DNA from 4 places in the Mesorhizobium sp. B2-5-11 genome. Region 4 is predicted to be linked to each of the others. Evidence: predicted binding sites of a transcription regulator. Region 4 holds the regulator's gene; each other region holds the start of a gene.
The links. The regulator PhoB, encoded in region 4, activates phosphate uptake and scavenging genes when phosphate is short. The targets are predictions, from matches to a motif close to TGTCATNNANCTGTCAT.
Positions count from the first base shown of each region.

Region 1: the regulator PhoB is predicted to act here: its motif matches at 2,942-2,958, upstream of FJ490_RS03235 (LTA synthase family protein).
Region 2: the regulator PhoB is predicted to act here: its motif matches at 2,699-2,715, upstream of ppk2 (polyphosphate kinase 2).
Region 3: the regulator PhoB is predicted to act here: its motif matches at 1,223-1,239, upstream of phnC (phosphonate ABC transporter ATP-binding protein).

Region 1 is NZ_VFUK01000001.1:641,376-649,054, forward strand. Features, by position in the region: gene FJ490_RS03230 (pilus assembly protein) at 1-929, shown strand, start outside; gene FJ490_RS03235 (LTA synthase family protein) at 975-2,903, opposite strand; gene fabD (ACP S-malonyltransferase) at 3,180-4,121, shown strand; gene fabG (3-oxoacyl-[acyl-carrier-protein] reductase) at 4,254-4,991, shown strand; gene FJ490_RS03250 (acyl carrier protein) at 5,261-5,497, shown strand; gene fabF (beta-ketoacyl-ACP synthase II) at 5,532-6,794, shown strand; gene mltG (endolytic transglycosylase MltG) at 6,897-7,679, shown strand, end outside.
Region 2 is NZ_VFUK01000001.1:880,477-888,155, forward strand. Features, by position in the region: gene FJ490_RS04385 (multidrug efflux MFS transporter) at 1-134, opposite strand, end outside; gene FJ490_RS04390 (GntR family transcriptional regulator) at 253-918, shown strand; gene FJ490_RS04395 (DUF982 domain-containing protein) at 1,022-1,282, shown strand; gene FJ490_RS04400 (hypothetical protein) at 1,312-1,458, opposite strand; gene FJ490_RS04405 (aldo/keto reductase) at 1,539-2,582, opposite strand; gene ppk2 (polyphosphate kinase 2) at 2,822-3,742, shown strand; gene FJ490_RS04415 (dihydrofolate reductase family protein) at 3,833-4,480, opposite strand; gene hemB (porphobilinogen synthase) at 4,724-5,755, opposite strand; gene FJ490_RS04425 (DUF2066 domain-containing protein) at 5,844-6,674, opposite strand; gene FJ490_RS04430 (enoyl-CoA hydratase/isomerase family protein) at 6,870-7,679, shown strand, end outside.
Region 3 is NZ_VFUK01000008.1:50,252-57,930, forward strand. Features, by position in the region: gene phnD (phosphonate ABC transporter substrate-binding protein) at 1-213, opposite strand, end outside; gene phnC (phosphonate ABC transporter ATP-binding protein) at 305-1,153, opposite strand; gene FJ490_RS23225 (DapH/DapD/GlmU-related protein) at 1,413-2,030, opposite strand; gene phnL (phosphonate C-P lyase system protein PhnL) at 2,027-2,734, opposite strand; gene phnK (phosphonate C-P lyase system protein PhnK) at 2,799-3,575, opposite strand; partial or broken gene FJ490_RS23240 (alpha-D-ribose 1-methylphosphonate 5-phosphate C-P-lyase PhnJ) at 3,704-4,543, opposite strand; gene FJ490_RS23245 (carbon-phosphorus lyase complex subunit PhnI) at 4,540-5,652, opposite strand; gene phnH (phosphonate C-P lyase system protein PhnH) at 5,655-6,266, opposite strand; gene phnG (phosphonate C-P lyase system protein PhnG) at 6,266-6,727, opposite strand; gene phnF (phosphonate metabolism transcriptional regulator PhnF) at 6,844-7,593, shown strand.
Region 4 is NZ_VFUK01000016.1:28,091-35,769, forward strand. Features, by position in the region: gene pstS (phosphate ABC transporter substrate-binding protein PstS) at 1-1,014, shown strand, start outside; gene pstC (phosphate ABC transporter permease subunit PstC) at 1,080-2,069, shown strand; gene pstA (phosphate ABC transporter permease PstA) at 2,073-2,924, shown strand; gene pstB (phosphate ABC transporter ATP-binding protein PstB) at 2,921-3,724, shown strand; gene phoU (phosphate signaling complex protein PhoU) at 3,750-4,457, shown strand; gene phoB (phosphate regulon transcriptional regulator PhoB) at 4,477-5,166, shown strand; gene FJ490_RS29835 (ROK family protein) at 5,174-6,415, opposite strand; gene xylF (D-xylose ABC transporter substrate-binding protein) at 6,674-7,679, shown strand, end outside.

The DNA of each region.
Region 1 (7,679 bases), on a different contig from region 4:
GGCCTGGTGTCCTTAATATCGCCGATACGCCGCCTGATCCACGTTACCCTGACACTCTGTTCGTGCCTTATTTCGCGCCGGACAGTCCGGGAAAGGGGACGAGACCTTCCAGCGGCTATTCAAACGATGCCTATCACTACAACAATTCCTTTATCGACGACGCCCCTGATGAGGCCAAACTTGCTCGGAATGGCGGACTGAATATTCTCGGAATAGACCTGAGCGGCTTGCTTGGAAGTGCTGCCGGGCTTTTGCGGGGTGATCTTGAAACAGTCGCCAAATATGTGGCGCCGCAGAACACCGCCATTGCCACCGCGGTCACAAACGATCCAAACGCCTTGCAATTGACGGTGGGGCCAAACCGGTCCTGTCCCTCGCCAATCGTCCCCTTGACCGAAGACTTTACAAAACTTCGCAACGAGGCCGCCAAGATGCTTGCATGGGCGGGGTCCGGCACCAATGTTTCCGAGGGCCTGGCCTGGGGCCAGCGGGTGTTGTCGCCGGGTGCGCCATACGCCGAGGGTACGCCTTGGAAGACGCCTGGGGTGAGCAAGATCGTCATGTTGCTCACCGACGGCGAGAATGTCGTCTACGGCGCCAGCAACGAGACGACCAAGTCCGACTATACGTCCTATGGTTTTCTCGCGGGCTCAGACTATGGCGCTGCCGGTCGGCTTGGATCGGACAACCAGACGACCGCCGCGCGCAATGTCGACGGATGGACCAAAAGCGTCTGCACGCAGCTGAAGAAGCAGGGCGCCGAAATCTACACGATGGTGCTGCAATCCGACACCGCCGCCAACCGCACGCTCTACAGCGCCTGCGCCTCGGATCCCAGCGACTACTATGCCGTCAACGATCCAAACAAATTGCCGAACGTGTTCCAGCAGATCGCCAACAAATTCTCGAAATTGCAACTGACGAATTGAACGCTCGACCCCGCTGGGCGGCATCCTGGAAGGATGCCGCGAATTTCAGCTCATATGGGCGACGACCTTGTCCACCGTTTCGGGGAAGAAGTCGGGCGCCGCGTGGCGTTTGCCGAACATCATGTCGTATTGCAGCAGCCGGAAGTCGCGGATCGCCGGGTCGATCTGCTTTTGCCGCGCCCAATCGGGCGTGGCTTCTCCCGCCGGCGTCAGCAGCAGATTGCGGTCGACCACGCGGTAGCGTTCGCGCATCTCGCCCAGGAAGCCGGTATAGTAGGGGTGGGTGATGCCGGCCGTTTTCAGGATGTGATAGGGCAGGAAGGCGGGGCTGACGGCGCCCATGTCCTTGGCAGGGCCTGTGCGGTTTGACCAGATGACCAGTGGCGTCTGATGATGCTCCAGCGCCGCCTCGGCGGAAGCCTCCTTGCGCGGCGCGACATTGTCCTTCATGAACCCGGTCTCCACATAGACAGGCCCAAGCGGCGGCAGATGGTCGCCGAAGAAGGCGATGACGGTGGGGCGAGAGCGTTTCTTTGCCCATTCGATCAGGCGTTCGAGACCGCGGTCCGCGTCGGCCGAGCCCTCGGTGTAACTCAGCAGCGATTCACGCGCCCATTGGCTGATCGGCGCCTGCACGGTGTGGGTCGGGTTGTAGTAGCGGTTCGGCTCGTAAGGGCCGTGGTTCTGCAGGCTGACGGCAAAGAAGAACACCGGGGCATCGCTGGCATCGGCCTCGCTGATGATCTCGTCCGTCATCGCCGCGTCGGATGCCAGCGGCCCGCGCTTTTGCATCGGCGGCAACGTCTCTTCCGATCTGAAGTCGTCGAAGCCGAAATCGGCATAGACCGCGCCGCGGTTCCAGAACCAGTTGGTGCCCGGATGGATGGCGCGCGCCCTATAGCCCTCCCTCTTCAGGAAGGTCGCCAGCGACGGCGTCGGCGTGCGCACATATTGCTGGTAGGGGATGCTGCCGGCCGGCAGGAAGGCGTTGGAGAAGCCGGTCAGTGCCTCGAACTCGATATTGGCGGTCATGCCGCCGAATTCGGGTGAGAACATGGAGCCCGAACGCAGCGCCCGCACGTTGGGGATCGGATCGGGCGTGATGGTGACCCCGGGCAGCTTGGTCGGATCCCAGAAGGATTCGCTCATGACGACGATGATGTCGGGCTTTTCCTGTGGCACCGAGGCGGTCACCTGCGGCCTGTCGATGGCCGCGATCGCCTTTTCCGAATAGCCTGGCGGCGCCGAGACATGCGCCATCGGCACGTTGAGCGCGAAGGCGAGCGCAAAGCCGTTGGAGGCGTAATTTTCCTTCTGGTCCCACATAATCGGGATGATCTGCAGCCGGTCCCGGGTCCACGAGAAGGTGGCATAGTCCATGATCGAGACGAAGAAGGCGAGCAGCGGCACCGCCAGCGTCAGCCGGGCGAGACGGCCCTTGCGGCTGAGTATCGGCACCTTTCGACGCCAGACCCGCCAGCCATAAATGAGCAGCGACAGGCCGGCGACGATGCCGACAACCATGGCAAGCGCAGTCATCGGGCGGTCACGCACCAGAAGCGGCAGCAGCGCCACGATCTGGCGGGAGTAGAGGAAATCGGTCGGGTAGAGGGGATCGCCGAGATAATGCGATTTCTGGTGACCGATGAAAGCCAGGGAGAGCGTCAGCGGCGCGACGATCATCAGGCTTTGATAGCTGCGGCCGAAAACGGCATCGAGGCCGACCAGAACCAGTGCGAACACCACGATCGTGGTCCAGCCCGGCTTGAGCGGCTGCAGGAAGAAGGAAACCGTGCCGGCGAAGTCGCCGCGCACGATCAATTCGATGGCGAACACCAGGACGGCCGCGATCAGCAGGCTGGTCAGCCCATAGCGTATGGTCGGCCACTTCCGTCCCGGCAGGTAGCCGGTGGAAGGATCGTCTTCCAGAAACTGTGGCGCGGCTTTGCCTGCGCCTTTCGAAATCCTAGCCACTTTAACTTCCCCACCCAGCGACAGACCCGTCACTCGATTGTCATGGAATTGTCACGCAAAGCTAGCGCCTGTGGCGGAAATAAGAAGAGCCAGCAAACGATTCGTGAGCGGTTTTCATCAGGAGTGATCGCCAAAAAGCCTTTTGGAACAGGCACTCGGCCGGCAAAGCTGCCAAGGGGCCGGGTCGAACCGGGCTTGACTTGGCAGGCCGCGTTGCGTCACAGGCAGGAAAATTCGTGTATCAGGCAAGCAGAACCGAGCTTTGGGAGCCCACACATGGCCGTTGCATTCACCTTTCCGGGACAAGGCAGCCAGGCTGTCGGCATGGGCAAGGACCTCGCCGATGCCTTCCCCGAGGCGCGTAGGGTTTTTAACGAAGTCGACGACGCGCTCGGCGAAAACCTGTCGAAGCTGATCTGGGAAGGGCCGGAAGAGACGCTGACGCTCACCGCCAACGCGCAGCCGGCGCTGATGGCCGTATCGCTGGCCGCGATCAGGGCCTTGGAAGCGGGCGGCTTCTCGCTGAAGGACAAGATTACCTACGTCGCTGGCCATTCGCTGGGCGAATATTCGGCGCTTGCCGCCGCCGGCTTCGTCTCGGTTGCCGATGCCGCCAGGCTGCTGCGCATCCGCGGCAATGCCATGCAAGCGGCGGTGCCCGCCGGCGAAGGCGCCATGGCGGCGATCATCGGACTGGAGCAGGCCGATGTCGAAGCCGCCTGCGCCGAGGCTGCCAAAGGATCGGTCTGCCAGATCGCCAACGACAATGGCGGTGGCCAGCTGGTGATTTCCGGCGCCAAGGCAGCGGTCGAATTGGCTGCCAAACTGTGCACGGAAAAAGGCGCCAAGCGAGCGCTGATGCTGCAGGTCTCCGCGCCCTTCCATTCGGCGCTGATGGCGCCCGCCGCCGAGATCATGCGCGAGGCGCTGGCCGGGGTAACCAAGAACGCGCCTGTCGTGCCGCTCGTCTCCAATGTCACGGTCACTCCGACCAGCGATCCCGAAATCATTGCGCGCCGTCTGTTCGAACAGGTGATCGGCCGCGTGCGCTGGCGCGAGACGGTGGAGTGGTTCGGCGCGAACGGCGTCACCACGCTCTATGAAGTCGGCGCGGGAAAAGTGCTTTCAGGGCTGGCCCGGCGCATCAACCGCGAAATCGCCACGGCATCGGTCGGTTCCGCGGCCGAGGTCGAAACCGCACTGGCGGCGCTCGGGTGAGGCGCCGCGTGTGAATTTGATGGCGCGGCTTGTATCGCTGAAGATATTCCGTTGGTGATGGCAATCGGATACCCGCGAGACGTATACAGATAAGGTTGCTCGCTGAGCTTCCGAAACCAAAGAGGAAAACACATGTTCGAACTGACCGGCCGCAAGGCACTTGTCACCGGCGCGTCGGGAGGCATCGGCGAGGCGATCGCCAGGGTGCTGCATGCGCAAGGCGCCATCGTCGGCCTGCACGGCACGCGCGTCGAGAGACTGGAGGCGCTGGCCGCCGACCTGGGCGACCGGGTGAAGCTGTTTCCGGCCGACCTGTCGAACCGCGACGAGGTCAAGGCGCTCGGCCAGAAAGCGGAGGCCGATCTCGAGGGCGTCGACATCCTGGTCAACAATGCCGGCATCACCAAGGACGGGCTGTTCGTGCGCATGTCGGACGCCGACTGGGACAGCGTGCTCGAAGTCAATCTGACGGCCGTGTTCAGGCTGACGCGTGAGCTGACCCATCCGATGATGCGCCGTCGCCACGGCCGCATCATCAACATTACCTCGGTGGTCGGCGTCACCGGCAATCCCGGCCAGACCAACTACTGCGCCTCCAAGGCCGGCATGATCGGCTTTTCCAAATCGCTGGCGCAGGAGATCGCCACCCGCAGCATAACCGTCAACTGTGTCGCCCCGGGCTTCATCGAATCGGCGATGACCGACAAGCTCAACGACAAGCAGAAGGAGGCGATCATGGCCGCTATCCCGACGCGCCGCATGGGCACCAGCGCCGAAGTGGCGTCCGCCGTCGCTTATCTTGCCTCCAACGAGGCCGGCTACGTCACCGGCCAAACCATCCATGTGAACGGCGGCATGGCGATGATCTGATCGGGTCGGCCAAAGCATGCATTTCGGGCCGGGCCCGGGCATTCGCGGTGGCTTTGAGACGGCGACAGGCAACGCCTGGGCGGGCTGTGAAAAGCGACCATTTCGGCTTGGACGCCCACGATTTTTCGTGTAATGCGGCCCGCAACCCGGCGGTTCGGGCAAAAACCGGTCTGCGGCCATTGCGTTTCCGGCGGGACCATCTTTCAGCTTGATTAGCGGCATTCCGCCCGCTAACGAAGACAGACAACCAAAAGACGAGGATGCCCCAAATGAGTGACACCGCAGAGCGCGTCAAGAAGATTGTCATCGAGCACCTGGGCGTCGATGCCGACAAGGTGACGGAGCAGGCGAGCTTCATCGATGATCTGGGCGCCGACAGTCTCGACACGGTCGAACTCGTCATGGCGTTTGAAGAAGAATTCGGCGTCGAGATCCCCGATGACGCGGCTGAAACCATCCTGACGGTGGGCGATGCCGTGAAGTACATCGACAAGGCTTCGGCCTGACGCTTTCCGCAGTCATCACCGGGGAGGACCTGCGATGAGGCGTGTCGTCGTCACGGGCCTTGGGTTGCTGTCGCCGTTCGGCATGGGCTTCGAGCACAGCTGGAAGGAACTTCTGACCGGCCGCAGCGTCGCCAAGCGCATCACCGAGTTCGAGGTGGAGGATCTTGCCTGCAAGATCGCCCATGTCGTTCCGCGTGGTGACGGCAGCAACGCCACCTTCAATCCCGAGGCGGTGCTCGAGCCGAAGGAACTGCGCAAGATCGGCGACTTCATCCTGTACGGGATCGCAGCCGCCGACGAGGCGCTGAAGGATTCCGGCTGGCAGCCGAAGACCCATGCCGAGCAGTGCGCCACCGGTGTCCTGATCGGTTCGGGCATTGGCGGCATCGAAGGCATCGCCGAGAACGCGATGATCCTGAAGGAGCGCGGCCCGCGCCGCATCAGCCCCTTCTTCATCCCCGGCCAGATCATCAATCTCGTCTCCGGCCAGGTTTCGATCCGGCATGGGCTGAAAGGTCCCAACCATGCCGTCGTCACCGCTTGCTCGACCGGCGCGCATGCGATTGGCGATGCTGCCCGGCTGATCATCTGGGGCGATGCCGACGTCATGGTCGCCGGCGGCGCGGAAGCGCCGGTGACGCGACTGTCGATCGCTGGCTTCGCTGCCTGCCGTGCGCTGTCGACCGAGCGCAACGACGCGCCGCAAACGGCTTCGCGGCCCTATGACCGCGATCGCGACGGCTTCGTCATGGGCGAGGGCGCCGGCGTCGTCGTGCTTGAGGAACTCGAGCATGCCAAGGCGCGCGGCGCGAAGATCTATGCGGAAGTGACCGGCTACGGCCTGACCGGCGACGCCTATCACATCACCGCACCGGCTGAAGATGGCGACGGCGCATTCCGTTGCATGACGGCGGCGTTGAACCGGGCAAAGCTGACGCCCGCCGATGTCGATTACATCAACGCGCACGGCACTTCGACCATGGCCGACACGATCGAGCTCGGCGCTGTCGAGCGGCTGGTCGGCAATGCCGCATCGAAGATTTCGATGTCGTCGACCAAGTCGTCGATCGGCCATCTCCTCGGCGCGGCAGGGGCTGCCGAAGCGATCTTTTCGATCCTCGCCATCCGCGACAACATCGCGCCGGCGACCATCAACCTTGACAATCCGGAGCGTGAGACCGCGATCGACCTGGTGCCGAACAAGCCGCGTGCCCGCCAGATCGACGTGGCGTTGTCCAATTCCTTCGGCTTCGGCGGCACCAACGCTTCACTGGTCTTCCAGCGCTACAATGGCTGACCGTCCGCCTGCCGGACGGCGCTTCGGCGTGTCGTCAATTTTGCCATATTCGCCCCTACTCTGCCGCAGGGGATTCGTTGAGAGATCAAACGGTAGGGCGAAATGAACACAAATCCGGCCGGCAACGGAGAGTTCGGGCAAGGGCAGGCGACATCGGGGCCGATCGTACCGAAGACAGCCGCCGAAGCCTTGCGGCCGGAGGCCGGCACGCCGCCGCCGAAGCGCTCGCGTGCTTCGCGCAGTCAGGTCGTCGTGTTCATGAACTTCGTCATCTCCTTGGTGATGCTGATGGTTCTGGCGGCGGGTATCGCGCTTTACTTCGGCAAGCAGGAATTCACCGAGCCCGGCCCATCGGCCAATGGCGACACCTTCCTGGTCAAGCCGAACACCGGCGTCCAGGATATCGCCGACCAGCTCGAGCGGCGCGGCCTGATCAGCGACGCCCGCATATTCCGTCTTGGCGTTAGGGCCTTCGGCAATGATTCGGCGCTGAAGGCCGGCGAATACGAGATCAAGCCCCGGGCGTCCATGCGCGACATCATGGAATTGCTGAAGAGCGGCAAGTCGGTCATGTACTCGCTGACCATTCCCGAAGGGCTGACAGTCGAGCAGGCGCTGGCGCGCATCGCAGGCGAGCCCGCCTTGAGCGGCGACATGCCGGCCACCGTGCCTCCAGAGGGCAGTCTCGCCACCGATACGCTGCGCTTCACGCGCGGCGCCACGCGCCAGCAGATGATCGACAAGCTGCTGGCCGACCAGAAGAAGCTGGTCGAGGAGGTCTGGCAGCGGCGCGCCGCCGACCTGCCGCTCGCCAGCATTGACGAGTTCGTCACGCTGGCCTCGATAGTCGAGAAGGAAACAGGCAAGGGCGATGAGCGCTCGCGC
Region 2 (7,679 bases), on a different contig from region 4:
TCGACATAGAGCGGCAGGAACGGCAAGAGCAGGGTCATGGCGATGAGCGTGCTGAACGAACCCGCGAAGCAGACGGCGAGATTGCGCCGCCAGTGGATATTGTAGCCGCCCTGTTCCGTATCGTTCTGCGTCATGCCGTGCCTGCGTGTGTCAGGGATTGTTGTGGATACCATTTTGGGATACCAAGTCGGTATCCGTCATGGACCCACAGCCCGACCGCTGTCAATGCGGGCACGTGAAAAGGCAACAACGATGTCGCAGATGCACAACGTCGAACGGCAGCTCCGCGAGATGATCCTTGGACTTGAGATCGGCCCGGGTGAGAAACTCACCGAGCGCTGGATCGAAAGCCGCTTCGGCGCCTCGCGCACGCCGGTCAGGGCTGCGCTGCTGCGGCTCGAAACCGAAGGGCTGGTCGGCAGGGACGGGCGCGGCTGGACGGTCTCGCCCATCAACCTAGCCGAACTCGAGCAGATCGCGGTCTACCGCGAAGCGGTCGAGGTCGCGGCCTTGCGGCTGACATGCGGGCTTGCCGACAGAAGTGCCGTCGATGTCATCGAGGCTATGCTCGTCTCCTGCGACGACGACACTCCGCGCGAGGAATGGCATCGCGTCGGCATGGATTTCCACATCGAGCTGGCGCGACTGTCCGGCAATGAATTCCTGTTTCGGGCCGTCCGCGACGCGATGACCAGGCTTTCGCGCGCCCGTTGGCTGGAGGTACGCGATGGAGCGGCCCTTGGCCGCGCCTGGGCCGAACATCATGCCATCCTGGCCGCCGTGCGGAGCGGCGATGCACAGGAAGCCGCGCGCTTGCTCTCGCAGCATATCGTGGGCAGTCGCGACCGTCTGTTGACGTCGCTGGCCAATGATCGCCGCGGCCTTCGCGCCAGGGGATTTGCCGTCGTGGCGGCATAATGCGGCCTGCAGGGCAGGCCACTCGCCGCCGAAAAAAGGACCACCGGCCCCGAGCCCCACTTTCGGCCTCGCTTCGCGGACGCCGATGGCGTAGGACCGGGCGATGGAAAACAACCGATTTGAAGTACCCGTGACCGTCAAATCAGTCACGGCGGGAAGTACACAGCTCTTACGCTCGGCCCGCGAGGCTTCCGACTATCTCATGAACAGCTGGCCCGGCAAGCGCACCCCCAAGCATCGCGCGGCGCTGCAGGCCTGCCACGATGCGCTGGCCGGCGACAAGCCGGCCATGAACGCAAGGCGCGCCTTTATCGCGGCGGCGCGTGAAGTGGACGTCTTCGTCAGCGACAAGGCGCCGGCCTGATCCAGGCCGGATTGCCGCCGCGCGCGCCGTCATTCCTCTGTTTCAATCTCGGCGTCAGTCTCGGGTTTCTGACGCTCCCGCGCCGCAGCCTTGGCCGCCAGCTTTTCGGCCTTCTTGGCCGCCTTCTGGCGATCGCGTTCTTTGCGTTCCTGATCGTAATTTGGTGCTCGTGCCATAGCGGCTCCTTTTTTGCTGTTCTTGTGGGCTGACTACGCGTCGTTCGCCTTCCGACGTCTCGGAGCCGGCACCAGGGTTCCTATAAGCTGCTTCGGTCGATCACAAGGTCGGCGGCGCCGAAACGCTCCTTTGCCGTCAGCTGCTGATGCCAATAGGGATAGAGCAGGGGCGGGCGGCTGACCGCGTCGAGGCGATCACGTTCCTCGCCGGCCAGCGTCAGGCTGGCCGCCGCGATATTGTCCCTGAACTGGGCCTCGTTGCGCCCGCCGATCACAAGCGAGCTGATAGCCGGCCGGCCAAGCAGCCAGGCAAGCGCCACCTGTGCGGCGGACACACCGCGGGCCTTACCGATTTCGACCAGCACATCGACGATCCGCCACAGCCGGTCCTCGTCGCGGATTGGCGGTTCGGACCAGCCGGCGACCTGGCGCGCGGTCGGGTTGTCACGGTGATACTTGCCCGACAGCAGGCCTCCCGCCAGTGGGCTCCACACCAGCACGCCCAATCCCTGGTCGACCGAGATCGGCAGCAGCTCGTATTCGGCTTCGCGTGCTTCGAGCGTGTAGTGGATCTGCTGGGTGACGAAGCGCGGCTGATGGCGGGTGTCACTGATGGAGAGCGCCTTCATCACCTGCCAGCCGGAATAGTTGGAGCAGCCGATATAGCGGATCTTCCCCTGGCCGACCAGCGTGTCGAGCGCGGCGATGGTCTCTTCGAGTGGCGTCACGCCGTCCCATTCGTGCAGGAAATAGATATCGATGACGTCGGTCTTGAGCCGCTTAAGGCTTTTCTCGCATTCGCGGATCAAATGATGGCGCGACAGGCCTTCGTCATTGGGGCCGTCGCCGATGCGCATGCGCGCCTTGGAGGCGATCAGCACGTCGTTCCTGCGCTTGCCGCCGAGTGCCTCGCCGATGATCTCCTCCGACAGGCCGTCCGAATAGACATTGGCCGTGTCGATGAGATTGATGCCGGCATCAATGCACAAATCGATCATGCGCTTCGCCTCGGCGAGATCGCTGTTGCCCACAGCCGCGAACGGGCCGGCGCCGCCAAAGGTCATGGTGCCCATCGTCAGCGCCGAAACCTTCAGGCCGGAACGGCCGAGAGTGCGGTATTCCATGTCAGTCCTCGCGATTGAGAAGAATGGCCCGATCAGGTTGCTGGATTTGTAGGACAATCCGTGCGGCTTGTCGCCCTCCGGCCCCAGCACACCGATGAGCGGCCGTGGCGTGCCCCTGCAATAAAACCGTCATTGCCGGCCTATACTCAGTCGATCAGGGCGTTGCGCGCCGCCGTCAGGACGCGACCAGTGCGCCCGGTCGTTGCCGGAGGCGGCAGCTTGCAGATGGAGGAACACCGATGAATGAATCCATACCCAAGTCCGGCGCCCGGGACTGGCTGGAAGCCGAACTCGCCGACACGCTCGACGAGGACTATGAACTGGAGATGTCGGAACCGGCGCTGTCGCTGGAGATCGCCAGGATCTACAAGAACGCGCATCCGCCTTCTATCGACCGCATGCAGTATTTTCGCGACCTGATCGGGCTGCAATCCGAGCTGATCAAGCTGCAATCCTGGGTCGCCTACCACAAGAAGAAGCTTGTGGTGATCTTCGAAGGCCGCGATTCGGCTGGCAAGGGCGGCGTCATCAAGCGCATCACCCAGCGGCTCAACCCGCGGATCTGCCGCGTCGTGGCGCTTCCGGCACCGACCGAGCGAGAGACGTCGCAATGGTATTTCCAGCGTTATGTGCCGCACCTGCCGGCCGGCGGCGAGATCGTTCTGTTCGACCGCTCCTGGTACAACCGTTCCGGCGTCGAGCGGGTGATGGGTTTCGCTGGGCCCGATCAGGTGGAGGAATTCTTCCGTGACGTGCCGGAGTTCGAGCGCATGCTGGTCCGTTCGGGCATCACGCTGGTCAAATACTGGTTCTCGATCACCGACGAGGAACAACAGATGCGCTTCCTGATGCGCATCCACGATCCGATGAAGCAGTGGAAGCTGTCGCCGATGGACCTGCAGTCGCGGGTGCGCTGGGAACAGTACACCAAGGCCAAGGAAGAGACCTTCGCCCGTACCAACATTCCGGAGGCGCCCTGGTTCATCGTCGAGGGCAACGACAAGAAGCGCGCCCGGCTGAACTGCATCGACCACCTCTTGCAGCAGGTTCCCTATGAAGAGGTGCCGCACGAGGAGATCACGCTGCCCGAGCGGGTCTTCAATCCCGAATACGAGCGCCAGGTGCTGCCGCGCGAGCTCTACGTGCCCGAGAAGTATTGAACGAGAGTTTGTCCTTCTCCCCGTATAGTGACGGGGAGAAAGGATCTGCACCAAGGGTTGCCAATTCCCACTGTCGCAGACAACTAATTCCTAAGTCCGCTTGATGACGACATGCGTGGCAAGCGGCGTCGCTACTTGTTCGCTGCACGCGTAGCCGAGCTTCGGCATATCAATCCCGGCGAAGAGGTGCTCGCCGGAGCCGAGCAGCACCGGCGAGATCGCCAGATGCATCTCGTCGATGAGCCTCTCCTGGAGGTACTGCCGGATGGTGGCGACGCCGCCGCCGACCCGCACATCGCTGCCATTGGCCGCTGCCCTTGCCTGCTCGAGCGCCGAATGGATGCCATCCGTAATGAAGTAAAAGGTCGTGCCGCCCTCCATGACGATCGGCTCGCGCGCATGGTGGGTCAGCACGAAGACCGGCACATGATAGGGCGGGTTGTCGCCCCACCAGCCCTTCCAGTTTTCGTCAGGCCATTCGCCGCGGATCGGCCCGAACATGTTGCGGCCGAGGATCCAGGCGCCGACATTCTCGAAGCTGCGCGCCGCGAACGCCTCGTTGATATCGGTTGTGCCGCCATCGTCTCCGAGCACCATCTTGCGGAAGGTGCGGGTACCGATCATCCATTTGTGCAGGGCTTCCCCACCGACGCCGAGCGGGTTTTTCAAATCCTGGTCGGGACCGGCGCCGTAACCGTCGAGCGACAAGGTGAATGCGTTGACGCGAAGTCTGGACATGGAAAGCCTCCTCAGACCAGTTGTATTTTGCAAGCAGTTACTTTCTAGCAAACCGATTGCAAATTGCAAGTAGTATTTTCCGCGATCGAAAAGATGCATATCCGTACTTCGCCTATGCGATGTCCAGAGTGTTGCCTGATGGTTGGTGCGGATGCCAAAATGGCGGTTGCCGAGACAGCCGCTATACCGGCTCATTTGCCGGTGGGTCCATGAAGAGCATATGGTTTGAAGGCGCTGGGGAAACTATGCTCTCAGCATCTCCGCCACCTCAGGGGCGAAATAGGTCAAAATGCCGTCGCAGCCGGCGCGTTTGAAGGCAAGAAGCGATTCCAGCATGACCTTTTCGCCGTCGATCCAGCCATTGGCGCCCGCCGCCTTGATCATCGAATATTCGCCCGACACCTGGTAGGCGAAGGTCGGCATCGCAAATTCGTCCTTCAGCCTGCGGATGATATCGAGATAGGGCAGGCCGGGCTTGACCATCAGCATGTCGGCGCCTTCGGCCAGGTCCTGCTCGGCCTCGCGCACCGCTTCGTCTGAATTGGCGTGGTCGATGTAATAGGTCTTCTTGTCGCCCTTGAGCAGGCCGGCCGTGCCGACCGCCTCGCGGTACGGCCCGTAGAAGGCGGAGGCGAATTTCGTTGCATATGACATGATCGCCACGTCCTGGAAACCGTTTGCGTCGAGCGCGTCGCGGATGGCGCCGATGCGGCCGTCCATCATGTCGGACGGCGCGATGATGTCGGCGCCGGCCGCTGCTTGTATGACGGCCGCCGCGGTTACCTGTTCCACCGTCTCGTCATTGACGATGAGGCCGTCGCGCAGGATGCCGTCATGACCATGGCTGGTGAACGGGTCGAGCGCGGCGTCGGTGATGACGCCGATCTCAGGCACCGCGTCCTTGATCGCGCGCGTGGCGCGGTTGATGACGTTGTCGGGGTCGAGGATATGCGAGCCGGTCTGGTCGCGCAGCGAAATGTCCACATTGGGAAAGGTGGCGAGCGCGGGGATGCCGAGCTTCGCCGCGCGTTCGGCCTCCTTGACGGCAAGATCGATCGACAGGCGGAAGACGCCCGGCATGGCGGCGATCGGCTCGCGCACTTGTCTGCCGTCGACGACGAAGATCGGCCAGATCAGGTCGTCGACGGAAAGCCTGTTCTCCTGCACCAGGCGCCGCGACCAGTCGGCCTTGCGCATGCGTCGCAAGCGGCGGCTGCCGGTGATGTCGTCGACGCTGCGCGCGCCGGCAGGTTTTGCGGGGGTGAATCTGTTCATCGCCAAAACTCTCGTTTGGCCGGCTTTTATCACGCACCCGTGGTGCTGACCAATGCGACACGTTTGTGCCAGCAATCCGATCGGGTCTCTATTCGGGTTGCCCATTGCCCGAAAGGATCTGCGCCGCACCGCGCATGCCGACGCGGAACGCCTCGTCGAAGCCGACGCCGCGCACTTGCCAGGCATAGGTCTTGCCGGCCTTCGCCAGCCGCCAGTCGGCGATCCAGCCCAACTCCTTACCGCTCCAGACGATGCTGCCGGAAAGCGCTTGGTCGGCGCCGGCCATTTTCGCAACCGTGTCCAGCTTCGCCATGTCGGCGTCGCGCATGATCCTGTCGTCCAGCCCCGCCTTCGACAGCAGCGCTGCCGTGGGGAAGGTTACCTGCATGGCGATCGGCGCGGCGGCATTGCCGAACGACTCGCGCATCAGCACGCCGCGCTCGTCATCGGCATCGAGCGCGAAATGCTTGACGCCGCGCTCGGTCGACAAGAACACCGCCAGCCGTGGCCTTTCGGTCAGCCATGGCCTGCTGCCGAGCGAAGCCAGCACCGGATCGATCATCGCCGGGCTGTACTGGCAGTAGAGATTGTGAGGCCGATCGTACGTGCCCTGATCGTCATGGTTGGGAATGCCTTCCATGCGATCGCGGTAGCGAAAGGCCGCCACGAAGCTGCCGGCCTTGTCGCGCAGCGCCGCCATCTCCGGTTTCGCCGGCAGGCGCTGGTCGCCGGAAACCCGGACCAGAACCGCGTCGAGGCAACGTTTGAAGCCGGCCTGGCGGTTCTTCTCGTACCGACCGTTGACGATGGTCTGCGACTGGTAAAGATCGGCGAGGCTTGCCGCCAGGGTCGGTTGCAAAGCCAGGCAAATGACGATCAGCCCGATCGTCATCGGCACGAGGCGCGCAAATCCAGCCATGAGCAACACCCCATTGGAAACCCGCTACAGCTGCGCAGTCGCCGTGCGGTTCCCGGCGTTGCGGCGACAACGGCTCTTTTAGCACTAGGCTCCGGCACGAGCCAAGACGCGCTGCCGGCATGCCGGCATTGACGCGGCCATGGGCCACGCTTTAGCACTTCAGTCCCGGCGGAGCGGGGGAGGGATTCTTTCACGATGGATTTTGGCGGAGGCGACGAGATCCGCTTTGAACATCTGGGCCGGGCCGGCATCGTCACGTTGACGCGGCCGCGGGCACTCAATGCGGTCACGCACGGCATGGTCAATGCACTCGCCAAGGCATTGCACGCTTGGGAGCGGGACTGGAGCGTCGATGTCGTCGTCGTCAAGGCCGAGGGTAGGGCGTTTTCGGCCGGCGGCGACATTCTCCACATCTATGAGGCCGGCCGGGCCGGTAAGCCGCCTGTCGAGTTCTTCGCCGACGAGTATCGGCTGAACGCCCAGATCGCGCGTTTCAAAAAACCCTATGTGGCGCTGATCGACGGCATCGTCATGGGCGGCGGCGTCGGCATCTCCTTTCATGGATCGCACCGGGTGATGACGGAAAATGCGCAGTTCGCCATGCCGGAGGTGGGTATCGGCTTTTTCCCGGATGTCGGCGCCAGCCATCTGCTGCCCGATCTTGGCGGTTCCTTCGGCATGTACCTGGCGCTGACCGGCAATCGTATCCGCTATGGCGACGCGTTGTGGTCCGGGCTGGCCACGCATACGATCAAGGCGCAGGACCAGGCTGGCTTTCTCGACCAACTCGCCGCCACCGGCGATCCCGAATCGGTGCTGCGCGGCTTCTTCATCCCGGCGAAGCGCGAGACGGACAGGCAGGTGCTGGAGGCGATCGCCCATCACTTCGCGCAGGCGTCGCTTGCCGATATCATCGGCAGCCTGGAGCAGGCGGCAGGGAGCGATGAGTTTGCGGCAAGGACGCTGGCGACGATCCTGACGCGCTCGCCGACCAGCCTTCGTGTC
Region 3 (7,679 bases), on a different contig from region 4:
GCCGTCATAGTCGGCGGCCGGGAACAGCGAGACCTTCTCGAAGCCGAATTCAGCCTTCAGGTGATCGGCCAGGCACTGGTAGTTGCGCAGCCGGTCGGTTTCGTTCTCGCCGCCGAGGATGCCGACGCGGAATTCCTTCATATCGGCGGCATGCGCCGCGCCGGTGGCCATTGCAAGCACCGAAACGGCGCTGAAAACCATTTTCCTGAACATCTGATTTCTCTCCTGTAGGTTCCGGCCCCGCGCCGGCGGCGTTGGTGATTTTGACGGGTGCCCTGACGCGGGCTGGCGATCCAGGTCGCTCTCAGTAACCCGGGAATGCGGGTTCGAGCGGTCCGGCGGATGCGGCGATCTTTTGCTTGAAGGCAACGCTGGTCGAGGTGATGGCCTCGGATATCTCGCCGCCATTGCTGTCGGCGCCATAGACGAGACGGACGGCCTCGCGGTTAAGCTCCTCCGGCGGCCCGTCGAACACGACCTTGCCCGCGGCCATGCCGATGATGCGGTTGCAATAGGTGCGGGCGGTGTCCAGCGTGTGCAGGTTGGTGACCACGGTGATGCCCTCGCGCAAATTGATGTCCTGCAGCGAATCCATCACCACCTTGGCATTGAGCGGGTCGAGCGAAGCGATCGGCTCGTCGGCCAGGATCACCCGGGGCTGCTGCATCATGGCGCGGGCAATGGCGACACGCTGCTGCTGGCCGCCCGACAAGGTGCCTGCGGGCTGCAGCGCGGTACGGGCGATATCGAGCCGCTCGAGGGCGGCGACCGCCTGCGCACACTCGGTCCGCGAGAACATGCCGAAAAGGTTCGACAGGGTCGGACGATGGTTCAGCCGGCCGAGCAGCACATTGGTCAGCACGTCGAGGCGCGGCACAAGGTTGAATTGCTGGAAGATCATGGCGCAGTCGCGCTGCCAGCGCCTGAGCGGCGAACCGCGCAATTGCGAGACCTCGGCTCCGTCGAAGAAAATCGATCCATGGCTGGGATCGATGAGGCGGTTGATCATACGCAGAAGGGTCGACTTGCCGGCGCCGGAACGGCCGATGACGCCGACCATCTGACCCTGCGGGATCGAGATGCTGACATCGTTAACGGCGGTGTTCTTGCCAAATCGTCGGGTGACGCCGCGGATTTCGAGCGTGGCTGACATGGTGCGTTCCCGTCCAGTCGCGGTTGAAGGTCCTGTTGACCCTCGCTAGCGCAGCGCCATGAACCTGCGGTGTCGGATTGATGTCAGTTTTGTTACCACCCACAGCCGTGTCGTGCGCGATCAGGCCAGGACCATCAGTTCCTCGAAATGCTCCATGTCCCTGAAGCTGCGGAAGGCAGGCGGCTCGAGAAGACAGCCCCCTGCCCGAACTCTATGTAAGGGATGCGAATAGTGAGCAGCCCTATTCCATTCACCACCGTCATCCACCGTATTTTTCCAGGAAAGCTTCGGCCTCGAGCTGACGGAAATCGTCGAGTGCGGCGCGCAGCCTCGCATGGTCCCAATCCCACCAGGCAAGCGCCTGGTAGCGCTCGGCGGTGCGGCGGTCGAAGCGCTCGCGGATCGGCTTTGCCGGCACGCCGGCGACGATGGTGTAGGGAGCGACATCCTTCGATACCACCGCTCCGGCGCCGACGGCGGCGCCATCGCCGACGGTGATGCCGGGCAGGACTGTCGAGCCATGGCCAAGCCATGTGTCGTGGCCGATTGTGACGCGCCTGGCGCGGCGCTCAGCGAAAAATTCGCTCTCGTGTTCGGCATCGTCCCAATAGTCCGATGCGCGGTAGGTGAAGTGGTGCAGCGTCGGTCGCCAGGTCGGGTGGTTGGTGGCGTTGATGCGCACGCTTGCCGCGATGTTGGAGAATTTGCCGATCGTCGCACACCAGACGGCGCAGTCCTGCATCATGTAGGAATAGTCGCCGAGTTCGCTTTCCGAAACCCGACAGCGGTCGGCGATTTCGGTCCACCGGCCAAGCGTCGAATTCTCCACGTCCGCCGTCGGGTGGACCAGCGGCGTCTCCGACAATTTCCTGCTCATGCGGCGAGCTTTCCCGGGGCGAAGGCGGTGACGTCGATGATGCGGTCGGCCACCGCTTCGCGCACATCATAGTCGTGGAAGATGCCGAGCAGGGCGACGCCTGCCGCCTTCTTGGCGGCGATGAGTTCGATCACCACCTCGCGGTTCCTGGCATCGAGCGAAGCTGTCGGCTCGTCGAGCAGCAGGATCGGGTGCCCGGTGATGAAGCCGCGCGCGATGTTGACGCGCTGCTGCTCGCCGCCGGAGAAGGTCGCCGGCGGCAATGCCCAGAGTTTTTCCGGCAGATTAAGCTGCGCCAGCAGGGCGCGCGCCTTGCTTCTTGCTGCTTCGCGATCCTCGCCGCGCTCTACGAGCGGCTCAGCGACGACGTCGAGCGCCGATACGCGGGGCACGGTGCGCAGGAACTGGCTGACATAGCCGATGGTCTGGCGGCGCACGGCAAGCACGGTGCGCGGGCTGGCGCTGGCGAGATCGATGAGCCCGTCTTCGTGCGTGACGATGATCTGGCCTTCGTCGACGGCGTAATTGCCGTAGAGCATCTTCAGGATCGAGCTCTTGCCGGCCCCGGACGGGCCGCCGAGCACGGTGCATTCACCGGCGCGGATCGAGAAGGAGACACCGGCGACGACAGGCAGTTTGATGCCGTCGCGCAGATGCATGGTGAAGCTCTTGGCGAGATCGGAGACAACGAGAGGCGTCGGCATCAGAAGGTACTCCAATCGTTATTCGTTTGCGGGCAGGACAGAGGGGGGTGACTTGGCGCCATCGTCAAACCTGCAGAATCGAGGAAACAAGCAATTGCGTGTACGGCGCGCGCGGGTCGTCGAGCACACGGTCGGTGAGGCCGCTTTCGACGACGCGGCCGTCTTTCATCACCATCATGCGCTGGGACAAAAGCCGCGCCACCGCGAGGTCGTGGGTGACGACGATGGCGGCGAGGCCGAGATCGGTGACGAGGCCGCGCAAGAGATCGAGCAGGCGCGCCTGCACCGAGACGTCGAGGCCGCCTGTCGGTTCATCCATGAACACCAGCCGCGGGCCGGTGACGAGGTTGCGGGCAATCTGCAGGCGCTGGCGCATGCCGCCGGAAAAGGCGCGCGGCTCGTCGTCGATGCGGTCTTCCTCGATCTCGACGCGCGACAGCCAGTCGACGGCGGTGGCGCGGATCTTGCCGTAGTGGCGGTCGCCCACCGCCATCAGCCGCTCGCCGACATTGGCACCGGCCGACACCGTCATGCGCAGGCCGTCGGCCGGATTCTGGTGGACAAAGCCCCAGTCGGTGCGCATCAGGAAGCGGCGCTCGGCCTCGCTCATGCGGTAGAGTTCGCGGAACTGGCCGTCGCGCATGCGGTAGCTGGCGGTGCCGGATGAGGGCAGCAGCCGCGTCGACAGGCAGTTGAGCAATGTCGTCTTGCCGGAGCCGGATTCGCCCACGACAGCCAGGACTTCGCCCGGCCACAGATCGAAGGTGACGTTGTCGCAGCCGACGCGCGAGCCGTAGAATTTCGAGAGCGCCGAAACGCGTAGCAAGGGTTCGTCGGTCATTGTATCTCCTTACCCTCCCCCTTGTGGGGAGGGTCGGCGCGCAGCGCCGGGGTGGGGGCTGCCGATGGGTCGCTACCCCCACCCGCGCCTTCGGCGCGACCTCCCCACAAGGGGGAGGTAGGGGTGCTGCGCCGCTTCTCGCAGTGGTCGGTGTCGGAGCAGACGAACATGTGGCCGCCGTGATCATCGAGGATGACCTCGTCGAGATAAACGTTCTCGGCGCCGCACAACGCGCAGGGCTGGTCGAAGGTCTGCACCTCGAACGGATGATCCTCGAAGTCGAGGCTGACCACATCAGTAAAGGGGGGCAGCGCGTAGATGCGCTTCTCGCGGCCGGCGCCGAACAGCTGCAAAGCCGGCGAGCGGTGCATCTTGGGATTGTCGAATTTCGGCGTCGGAGACGGGTCCATCACATAGCGGCCCTCGACCTTCACCGGATAGGCATAGGTGGTGGCGATGCGGCCGTGCTTGGCGATGTCCTCATAGAGCTTCACATGCATGAGGCCGTATTCCTCCAGCGCATGCATTTTGCGCGTTTCGGTCTCGCGTGGCTCGAGAAAGCGCAGGGGCTCGGGGATCGGTACCTGGTAGACCAGCACCTGGCCTGCGGCGAGTGGATATTCGGGAATGCGGTGGCGGGTCTGGATGATGCTGGCGCTGGCGGTATCGGTCGTAACCGCCACATTGGCGACCTTCTTGAAAAAGGCGCGGATCGAGACCGCATTGGTGGTGTCGTCGGCGCCCTGGTCGATGACCTTCAGCACATCGTCGGGGCCGATGATCGAAGCGGTAACCTGGACGCCGCCGGTGCCCCAGCCATAGGGCATCGGCATTTCGCGCGAGGCGAACGGCACCTGATAGCCGGGAATGGCGATGCCCTTGAGGATCGCGCGGCGGATCATCCGCTTGGTCTGTTCGTCGAGATAAGCGAAGTTGTAGCTGGCGATGTCGGTCGGTTGCGCGCTCATTCCGCGGCCTCTTTCTTCTCTTCAATCTTGCCGGGATTTTCGCGGGCGTCGTACTCGGCGCGCATGCGGCGCACGAGGTCGAGTTCGGCCTGGAAGTCGACATAATGCGGCAGCTTCAGATGTTCGACGAAGCCGGTCGCCTGGACGTTGTCGGAGTGCGAGATGACGAATTCCTCGTCCTGGGCGGCGGCGACAATGTCCTCGCCGAGTTCGCTTGCACGAAGAGCGCGGTCGCAGAGTGCCATGGCCATCGCCTTGCGCTCGCTCTGGCCGAAGACCAGCCCGTAGCCGCGTGTGAATTGCGGTGGCGCCTTGGCCGAGCCCTTGAACTGATTGACCATCTGGCATTCGGTAACGCGCGCGGTACCGAGCGGCACCGCGAAAGGCAGTTCGGGCACGTCGAGCTCCAGCTCGACCTCGCCGATGCGGATCTCGCCGACGAAGGGATGGTTGCGGGCATAGCCGCGCTGCGTGGAATAGCCGAGCGCCAGCAGGAAGCCCTCGTCGCCGCGCGACAGCGCCTGCAGGCGGATGTCGCGAGCCATCGGGAACTCCTGCGGCTCGCGGGTGATGTCGCCGGGGACATGGTCCTGCGGCATGTCTCCGTCCGGCTCGATCAGCCCATCGCGAGCGAGGATCGCCGAGACGCGCGGCATTGCCTGCGCTTCCGTCTCGCGCCGCAAGGGCGCGGCGACATCGGCGCCGGCGGCAAGCTCGGGATCGAGCAGCCGGTGCGTGTAGTCGAAGGTGGGCCCAAGCAACTGGCCGCCGGGCAGGTCCTTGTAGGTCGCCGAAACGCGGCGTTCGACCAGCATGGTGGCGGTGTCGATGGCATTTGTATAGCCAAAGCGCGGCAGCGTGGTGCGGTAGGCCCGCACCAGGAAGATCGCCTCGATCATGTCGCCGCGCGCCTGCACGATAGCGAGTGCGGCGAGTTCGCGATCGTAAAGCGAGCCTTCGCTCATCACCCGGTCGACGCCGAGCGCCAGCTGTTCGACGATCTGGTCGAGGCGCAGTGCCGGTACCGAGCGGTCACCGCGCCGACGGTCAGCGAGCAGGCTGTGGGCGTTGGCGATCGCGGCTTCGCCGCCTTTTACCGCAACATACATCGCTAGGCCTCCGTCGTCTTGATGCGTGTCGTACGCGGCAGGCAGGCGAGGCTGTCATGTGCCGCCAGGATGATGTCGACGCCGCGCGGAAAGCGGTTGATGTTCTGCTTCCACTGCTCGATGAAATGACGCGGCATGCGGGCCGGCGCGATCGTCGCCGTCTTCTCGATGCCAGGACCTTCGAGCAGCAGCGGCGTGCCTGACGTGAGATCGCCGACCTGCAGGATCAATGTTGTCGAGCGGTCGGGATAGTCCTGCGTGCCTTGCGAGAAACCGTCGAGTGCCATCATCTCGGCCGGCGAGGCCACAAAGGCGAAATGCGCGTCGGCCGGGGTGTTGGCCAGCGGCGCGCCGCTGTGAAAGCCGAGCCAGGACATGACCGCTGCCGAGGCGTGCAGGGCCGGGTCCAGCCAGAGCGGCGTGTCGTTGTCGCACAATGCCAGCGCAACCGCGCCCGATATCGCCGAAAGCGGCGCCGGCGGGCGGGCCAGGGCCGGCAAGGATTGCACGCTGCCCGGCCGCGCCATTGCGTCCATGACGGCGCGAAACACCGTCTGGGCGTTGAACACCGGATCGGCGAACCCGCCCTCGATCGATTGCGCTGCGATATCCATCAATCTTCTCCGCGAACCATGGTGAAGAAATCCACCTTTGTTGCCGCCGTTTCGGCGCGGCGCTTTTCTCGTGCCGTGGTCAAGGCAGCCCGCAGCGGCCCGAGAAGGCCCGTTTCGACCGTCTGTCGATGAGCGGGGTCCTGCCACAGCGCGTCCGCGATGGCCGCCAGCTTCGCCTTCTGCTTGTCGCGGCCGAGCGCATAGCAATGGCCGACCTGTCCGGACGTCAGGCGCACGGTGGCACGGGTCACGGTAGCCTCGCCGACATTGAACGGCGCGCCGCCGCCGCCGATGCGGCCGCGCATGGTAACCAGGCCGGTCTCGGGACCGCGCAGCAGTTCGGCCTCGGCAGGCAGGCCGGATTCGTTCCAGAGGCGAACGATGTCGTCGCCGCTGGACTGCGCCAGGGTTGCCATGGCCGCCTTGCGTTCGGCCTGGTCGCGCGCTTCCTGTCCTCGCATCAGCAACATCCTTGCTTCTAATTTGTCTATTGATATAGACAACCATACGAATTATATCCATTACCTAACGCGAGTCCATGACGGGTGCGTGACAGGGGCCGGCCAGGGGCGAAACCGTGAACGGAAAACACGTGGCTGACGGTATCGAGCGGCGCAGCGGCGTCTCGTTGTGGCGCCAGATCGCCGACCGAATCCTGCAATCGATCGCTGCCGGCGATTTTGCCGAGAATGCCGCGCTGCCGCCGGAGGTGGCGCTGGCCGAGCGCTATGGCGTCAACCGTCACACGGTGCGCAGCGCCATCGCGGCGCTCGTGCAAGACGGGGTACTGCGGGCCGAGCAGGGGCGCGGCACTTTCGTGCTGTCGCGCAAGCGGCTGTCCTATCCGATCGGCGCGCGCACGCGATTTTCAACCGGCTTGCAGGGCCAGGCGTCGGAGCGGCATATCGTGCTGCTGGCCTCATCGGTCGAGCCCGCCAGCCGGCGCGTCGCCGAAGCCCTGGGCGTTGCCAGGGGATCGGATGTGATTCGCCTGGAGACGCGCGGCGAGGCCGATGGGAAGCCGGTGTCGCGCGCTTCCGGCTGGTTCGACGCCAGGCGCTTCGCCGGCATCGATGTGGCCATGGCCGAGACCGGGTCGATCACCGCATCGCTCAAGCGTTTCGGCATAGACGATTATCTCAGGCAATCGACGGTGCTGTCGGCGCGTCACGCCGATGCTTCCGACCTTGCCGACCTCGATCTGCAGCCGGGCGGCATCGTGCTGGTCACGATGGCCGTCAACATGACGACGGACGGCCGGCCGATCCAATTCGCCGAGGCGCGCTTCCCGGCGGAGCGGGTGGAGCTGAAACTGTCGGCGCTGTAGGGCCTGTCGGCCTTATACTAACGCTGGTACCAGACCAGCTCGGTTGTCAGCGGCTTGGCGGTTTGGGGGTCGCCCTGCGCGGGGCG
Region 4 (7,679 bases):
GCGGCGTCCACCCTCACCCTTTCCGCGGCAATGGCAGCTGACATCTCCGGTGCCGGCGCCACCTTCCCTTACCCGATCTATGCGAAGTGGGCCGATGCCTACAAGAAGGAGACCGGCATCGGTCTCAACTACCAGTCGATCGGCTCGGGCGGCGGCATCAAGCAGATCAAAGCCAAGACCGTCACCTTCGGCGCTTCCGATGCGCCGCTGAAGGGCGAGGATCTCGAATCCACCGGACTTGCACAGTTCCCGATGGTGATGGGCGGCATCGTTCCGGTCGTCAATCTCGAAGGCATCAAGCCGGGCGAACTGGTGCTCGACGGCCCGACGCTGGCCGATATCTTCGTCGGCAAGATCACCAACTGGAATGACGCGGCGATCGCCAAGCTCAATCCCGACGTCAAGCTTCCCGACCAGGCGATCGCCGTCGTGCATCGCTCCGACGGTTCGGGCACCACGTTCAACTTCAGCTACTACCTGGCCGACGTCAGCGCCGACTGGAAGTCGAAGGTCGGCGTCAACACCGCGCTCGAATGGCCGGTTGGCATCGGCGCCAAGGGCAATGAAGGCGTCGCCAACAACGTCTCGCAGACCGGTGGCTCGATCGGCTATGTCGAATACGCCTACGCCAAGCAGAACAAGTTGACCTATGCCGACATGATCAACAAGGACGGCAAGAAGGTCGAGCCGACGGCGGCGGCGTTCTCGGCGGCGGCGGCCAATGCCGACTGGAGCTCGCAGCCTGGTTACGGCGTCATCCTGGCCAACCAGCCGGGCGCCGAATCCTGGCCGATGACGTCGGCGACCTGGATCCTGGTCTACAAGAAGCCCGGCGACGTGGCGGCGACCGGTGAAGCGCTCAAGTTCTTCGCCTGGTCCTACGCCAAGGGCGACGACATGGCCGGGGCGCTGGACTACGTTCCGATCCCCGACGCGGTCGTCAAGAGCGTCGAGGACATGTGGGCCAAGGACATCGTCGGCGAAGACGGCAAGCCGCTCTATTCCGCCATGTAATCCCTGCTGAACGAGGAGGGCGCTTCACGGCGCCCTCCCTGTCTTCCTTGAAACGCGAGGGCCAGATGACCGCCGTCTCCGAAGCCATGCCATCGTCGGCCGCCATGCGGGCCAGGGAAGCGACGGTCCGACGCTTCGCGCTCACCGATACGATTTTCCGGACGGCGACACGCTTTTCCGCCATCCTCGTCCTGCTCATCCTCGGCGGCGTGGCGATTTCGCTGTTTGCCGGCTCGTGGGAAGCGCTGTCGAAATTCGGGTTCTCCTTCCTGACGACCGAATCGTGGAACCCGGTCACCGAGAATTTCGGAGCGCTGGCCCCGATCTACGGAACCATCGTCACCGCCGCCATCGCTATCCTGATCGCCGTTCCCATCGGCATCGGCATCGCCATCTTCCTTACCGAACTCTGCCCGCGGCCACTCCGGCGCCCCATCGGCATCGCCGTCGAGCTGCTTGCCGGCATACCCTCCATCATCTACGGCATCTGGGGCCTGTTCGTGTTCGCGCCGTTCCTGCAGACGACGGTGCAGCCCTTCATCATCAAGCTTTTCCACGACGTGCCGGGACTCTCCAGCCTGTTTGCCGGCCCGCCCTACGGCATCGGCCTTCTGACCTCGGCGCTGATCCTTGCCATCATGGTCCTGCCCTTCATCACCTCGATCACCAAGGATGTCTTCGACACGGTGCCGGCGGTGCTGAAGGAATCGGCCTACGGCATCGGCTGCACGACCTGGGAGGTCACGCGCCGCGTCGTCATCCCCTATACCCGCGTCGGCATCATGGGCGGCGTCATGCTCGGCCTCGGCCGCGCGCTCGGCGAAACCATGGCGGTAACCTTCGTCATCGGCAACGCCCACCGCATCAGCGCCTCGCTGTTCGCGCCCGGCACGACGATCTCGGCGACCATCGCCAACGAGTTCACCGAAGCCGACGGCGATCTCTATACGTCTTCGCTGGTGGCGCTCGGCCTGATCCTGTTCGTCATCACTTTCCTGATCCTTGCCCTTGCGCGCTACATGCTGCTGCGCATGGACAGCCGCACGGGAGCCTGACCGATGTCGACGGCCACATCGCTTCACAATCGACGCAAGCGCAGGAATGCCGTGATGATGACGCTATGCGTCGCGGCGGCGGGCATCGGCCTGGCCTGGCTGGCGCTGATCCTCGGCGCACTGCTCTATAAGGGCCTGTCGGGTGTTTCGCTCTCTGTGTTCACCGAAATGACACCGCCGCCCGGCGATGCCGGCGGCCTGCTCAATGCCATCTACGGCAGTATCATGATGACAGTCATCGCCGTCATCGTCGGCACGCCGATCGGTGTCCTCGCTGGGACCTACATGGCCGAATATGGCCGCTTCTCGCGCCTCACCACCGTCGTGCGCTTCATCAACGACATCCTGCTGTCGGCACCCTCGATCATCGTCGGCCTGTTCGTCTACGAGCTGCTGGTGCGGCCGATGGGACATTTCTCGGCGATTGCCGGTGCCGTCGCACTGGCCATCCTGGTCATCCCGGTCGTCGTTCGCACCACGGAGGACATGCTCAACCTGGTGCCGAACGCCCTGCGCGAGGCCGGCGCCGCGATCGGCGCGCCGCGCTGGGTGGTCATCCGCTCGGTCGCCTACCGTGCGGCGCTGTCGGGCATCGTCACCGGCATATTGCTGGCCATCGCCCGCATTTCCGGCGAGACGGCGCCGCTGCTCTTCACGGCACTCAACAACCAGTTCTGGTCGAGCAATCTCAACGCCCCAATGGCCAGCCTGCCCGTCACCATCTTCCAGTTCGCTCTCAGCCCCTACGAGGAATGGCAGCAGCTGGCGTGGACCGGCGCACTCATAATCACCCTTACGGTTCTCGGGCTGAGCATCTTCGCCCGCAGCCTTACCGGACGCAGAGAGGACAGATGAAACCGATGTTGTCCACCGAGTTGAATACGCCCGAAGTCGCGGTCGAGAAAGCCAAGATCGAGGTCAAGGGCCTCAATTTCTACTATGGCCAGTCGAAGGCGCTGAAGGATATCAGCCTGTCGCTGCCCGAGCGCAGCGTCACCGCCTTCATCGGGCCTTCGGGCTGCGGGAAGTCGACGCTGCTGCGCGTCTTCAACCGCATCTACGAGCTTTACCCGAGGCAGAGCGCCGAGGGCCAGGTGCTGCTCGACGGCCAGAATATCCTCGACCGCTCGCAGGATCTCAACCTGCTCAGGACCAAGATCGGCATGGTGTTCCAGAAGCCGACGCCGTTCCCGATGTCGATCTACGAGAACATCGCCTTCGGCGTCAGGCTCTATGAGAAGCTCAGCAAGGCGGAGATGGACGGCCGTGTCGAGCAGGCGCTGAAGCGCGCGGCACTGTGGAGCGAGGTCAAGGACAAGCTCAACGCCAGCGGCCTCAGCCTTTCGGGCGGCCAGCAGCAGCGCCTCTGCATCGCCCGCACGGTGGCGGTGAAGCCGGAGGTCATCCTGCTCGACGAGCCTGCCTCGGCGCTCGATCCGCTGTCGACCGCCAAGATCGAGGAGCTGATCGACGAGTTGCAGGCCGATTATACGATCGTCATCGTCACCCACAACATGCAGCAGGCGGCGCGCGTGTCGAAGCAGACCGCCTTCATGTATCTGGGCGAGCTGGTCGAGTTCGACCGCACCGAGAAGATCTTCACGTCGCCCCGCGAGAAGCGCACGCAGGACTATATCACCGGCCGCTTCGGCTGATCCCAGGCATACGAGGACCAAGATCATGGCCGAACACACAGTCGCAGCCTTTGACGAAGATCTCGGACAGATCAGCAGGCTGATCCGCGACATGGGCGATCTCGCCTCATCGATGGTCGGCGGCGCGACCAAGGCGCTCCTGAATTCCGACAACGCGCTCGCCCAGAGCGTCGTCTCCGACGACGCGATCATGGATGCGCGCCAGCGCGAACTCGACGACCGCGCCATCACCCTGATCGCCAAGCGGCAGCCCATGGCGGACGATCTGCGCCATGTCGTCGGCTCGATCCGCATGGCGGGCGATCTCGAACGCATCGGCGATCTCGCCAAGAACATCGCCAAGCGCGTCGGCACCGTCGGCCTTGCCGCCACGCCGCGCGACCTGTCGCACTCCATCGACGCCATGGCGCAGCTTGTGCTGATCCAGGTGCAAGGCGTGATCGAGGAGTATGCGGCGCGCGATGCCGCGGCACTTGCGAAGCTGCGCGCCGACGATGAACGCATCGACGTCAAATACACGTCGGTCTTCCGCGAGCTGCTGACCTACATGATGGAGGATCCGCGCAACATCACCGCCTGCACGCATCTTTTGTTCTGCGCCAAGAATCTCGAGCGCATCGGCGATCACGTGACCAACATTGCCGAAAATGCCTATTATGTGCTGACCGGCACGCAATTGCCCGCCAATCGCCCGAAGCAGGACGAGACGGCGATGTCGGCGCCAGCGGCTTGACGGCAGGGGTGACCAGTCGATGATCGCGCCACGCATCATGGTGGTGGAGGACGAGGAGCCGCTGGGTGTGCTGCTCCGTTACAATCTGGAATCGGAGGGTTATCAGGTAGAGGTGGTGACGCGCGGCGACGAAGCCGAGATCCGCTTGCAGGAGAATGTCCCTGACCTTCTTGTGCTCGACTGGATGGTGCCGGCGGTTTCCGGCATCGAGCTCTGCCGCCGTCTCCGGATGCGGCCCGAGACCGAGCGGCTGCCGATCATCATGCTGACGGCGCGCGGCGAGGAAAGCGACCGGGTGCGCGGTCTCTCCACCGGCGCCGACGACTATCTGGTCAAGCCGTTCTCAACGCCGGAATTCATGGCACGCGTCAAGGCGCTGCTGCGCCGCGCCAAGCCCGAAGTTCTGTCCAGCGTGCTCAAGGTTGGCGACATCGTGCTCGACCGTGAATCGCACCGGGTCTACCGCAAGAAAAGCGAGATCCGGCTCGGGCCGACCGAGTTCCGCCTGCTCGAATTCATGATGCGACATCCCGGCCGCGTGTTCTCGCGCAGCCAACTGCTCGACAATGTCTGGGGCGAAACGATCTATATCGACGAGCGCACCGTGGACGTGCATGTCGGCCGGCTGCGCAAGGCGGTCAACAATGGCCGCATGCCTGACGTGATCCGCACCATTCGGGGCGCGGGGTATGCGATTCGCGAAGACTAGGGATATGTCACGCAACGTTCTCGCCCACGCCTGATTTCGCCTGTGCCCCCGGCGCGAAAATCTCCTGGTCGACGAAGGTCAGCGCGCGCATGGCGCAGCCCTCGCGGATCAGTGGCAGTTCGTTCGGCTCGGTGTCGAAGGAAATCGATTTCGAGTGCTGGCCGCCGGCGGTCTGGGCAATGGCCTCGCGCAGAGCCGGCTCGATCAGGTCGAAGGCGGCGGCGCTGACGCCGACCATGGCGACCGGCGCCGGATCGATCAGCGCGAACAGGCTGCCAAGGCCGTAACCCAGCGCCTCGCCGGCCTTGCGGTAGGCTTCGCGCTCCGGCCCGTCCTTTTCGCGCGCCGAGGCCGCCAGGGTGCGCATGTCGGCGTCGCTGACGTCGACGGGCTCGGTGTCCTCGCCAAGCTGCCTCGCGTTGCGCCAGATGGCATAGTTGCCGGCATAGGCCTCGACGCAGCCGCGCCGCCCGCAGCGGCAGAGCGCCCCGCCGGGGCGATGGATCATGTGGCCGAACTCGCCTCCGGATGAATGGGTGCCGGTGAACAGTTCACCCTTCAGCACCAAGCCCATGCCGATGCCGTGCGACAAAAGGATGGCGATGAAGTCGTCGCGGTAGCGCTGGGGATCGCGCCAGCGCAGCGCCACCGCCATCATGTTGCAATCGTTCTCCATGGTGGCGGGAATGCCGAACTCGGCCTCCAGTATGTCGGCGAAGGCGATGTCGGTCTGCGGCGTGATCGGCGACCACAGCATGGTGCGCGCATCCGTGTCGGTGATGCCCTGGATCGCCAGCGCGATACGGGCGATGCTGCCGACGTCGAGGTCGGGATCCTCGAACCGCCGCCTGACGATGGCCACGCATTCGCCGATCAGCGCCTCGCGCGACAGGGTGAGCGTGTCCAGCCGGCGCTGCTCTTCAGATATCACCTGGCCGGCATAGTCGATGACGGCGACGGAGAGAAAATTCAGCGACAGCACCACGGTCATCACCGCCGCGGCTTCAGGGTTGAGGCTGAGGCCGACCTGCGGCCGGCCGCGTTTCAGCGCACCGGCCTCGCTCGGCTTGCTCTGCGCCAGGATGCCTTCGCCAATCAGGTCGGAGGAGATCGCCGATATGGTGGAATGGCTGAGCCCGGTGGTCGCGGCAATCTCGGTGCGCGAGGGCTGCCCGGCACGGCGCACGGCCGCGATCACCATCGCCCGGTTGCGTCGGCGCAAATCGTCGTGGCGGATTCCGACCGACATGTTTCTCGCATCCTCCCCGTCGCCGCGTTCTCTCCCCAGGATCCCGACGACCGTCAAATACTGGCAGAACCGGCCTTGGCTGTCATTATTTATTCCGGAGCTCGAAAAAAATTCACGAGGACATCAAAATACATCAGAATCGACGTTGACAGCGTTCCGACGATGGACCAGTGTTTTTTCGAGGCTCGAAAAAATAGAGCCTTGTGCCGGCCTACGGGCCTGTTTGGTCGCGCCATACGCGGCGCAGGGAGGATTAAGATGAAGAGATTCACAGCCGCCATCCTGGCGGGTGTCGCCATGTCGCTGACGCTCGCGTCGGTCGCGCAGGCGAAGGACAAGGTCATCGGCGTTTCCTGGTCGAACTTCCAGGAAGAGCGCTGGAAGACCGACGAGGCCGCCATGAAGAAGGCGATCGAAGCCGCCGGCGACAAGTATATTTCCGCCGACGCCCAGTCCAATCCCGGCAAGCAGCTCACCGACGTCGAGAGCCTGATCTCCCAGGGCGCCAATTCGCTGATCATCCTGGCGCAGGACGCCTCCGCCATCGGCCCGGCGGTGCAGAAGGCGCTCGACGAAGGCATTCCGGTCGTCGGCTATGACCGCCTGATCGAGAACAAGGACGTCTTCTATCTGACCTTCGACAACAAGGAAGTCGGCCGCATGCAGGCCCGCGAAGTGTTCAAGGTGAAGCCGGAAGGCAACTACGTCTTCATCAAGGGCTCGGGTGCCGATCCGAATGCCGATTTCCTGTTCTCGGGCTCCATGGAAGTGCTCAAGGACGCCATCGACAGCGGCAAGATCAAGAATGTCGGCGAAGCCTATACGGATGGCTGGCTGCCGGCCAATGCGCAGAAGAACATGGAGCAGTTCCTGACCGCCAACGACAACAAGGTCGACGCGGTCGTCGCGGCCAATGACGGCACTGCCGGCGGCGTCGTCGCGGCGCTGACGGCTCAAGGCCTGGCCGGTACCGTTCCGGTCTCGGGCCAGGACGGCGACCACGCGGCGCTGAACCGCATCGCGCTCGGCACGCAGACCGTGTCGGTGTGGAAGGACGCGCGTGAACTCGGCAAGAATGCCGCCGAGATCGCCTCGCAGCTGGCCGACGGCAAGAAGATGACCGATATCGCCGGCGTCAAGGACTTCACAACGCCCGGTGGGAACACCGTCAAATCGCTGTTCCTGACCCCGGTTGCGATCACCAAGGACAATCTCAACGTCGTCATCGACGCCGGCTGGATCAAGAAAGACGAGGTCTGTGCCG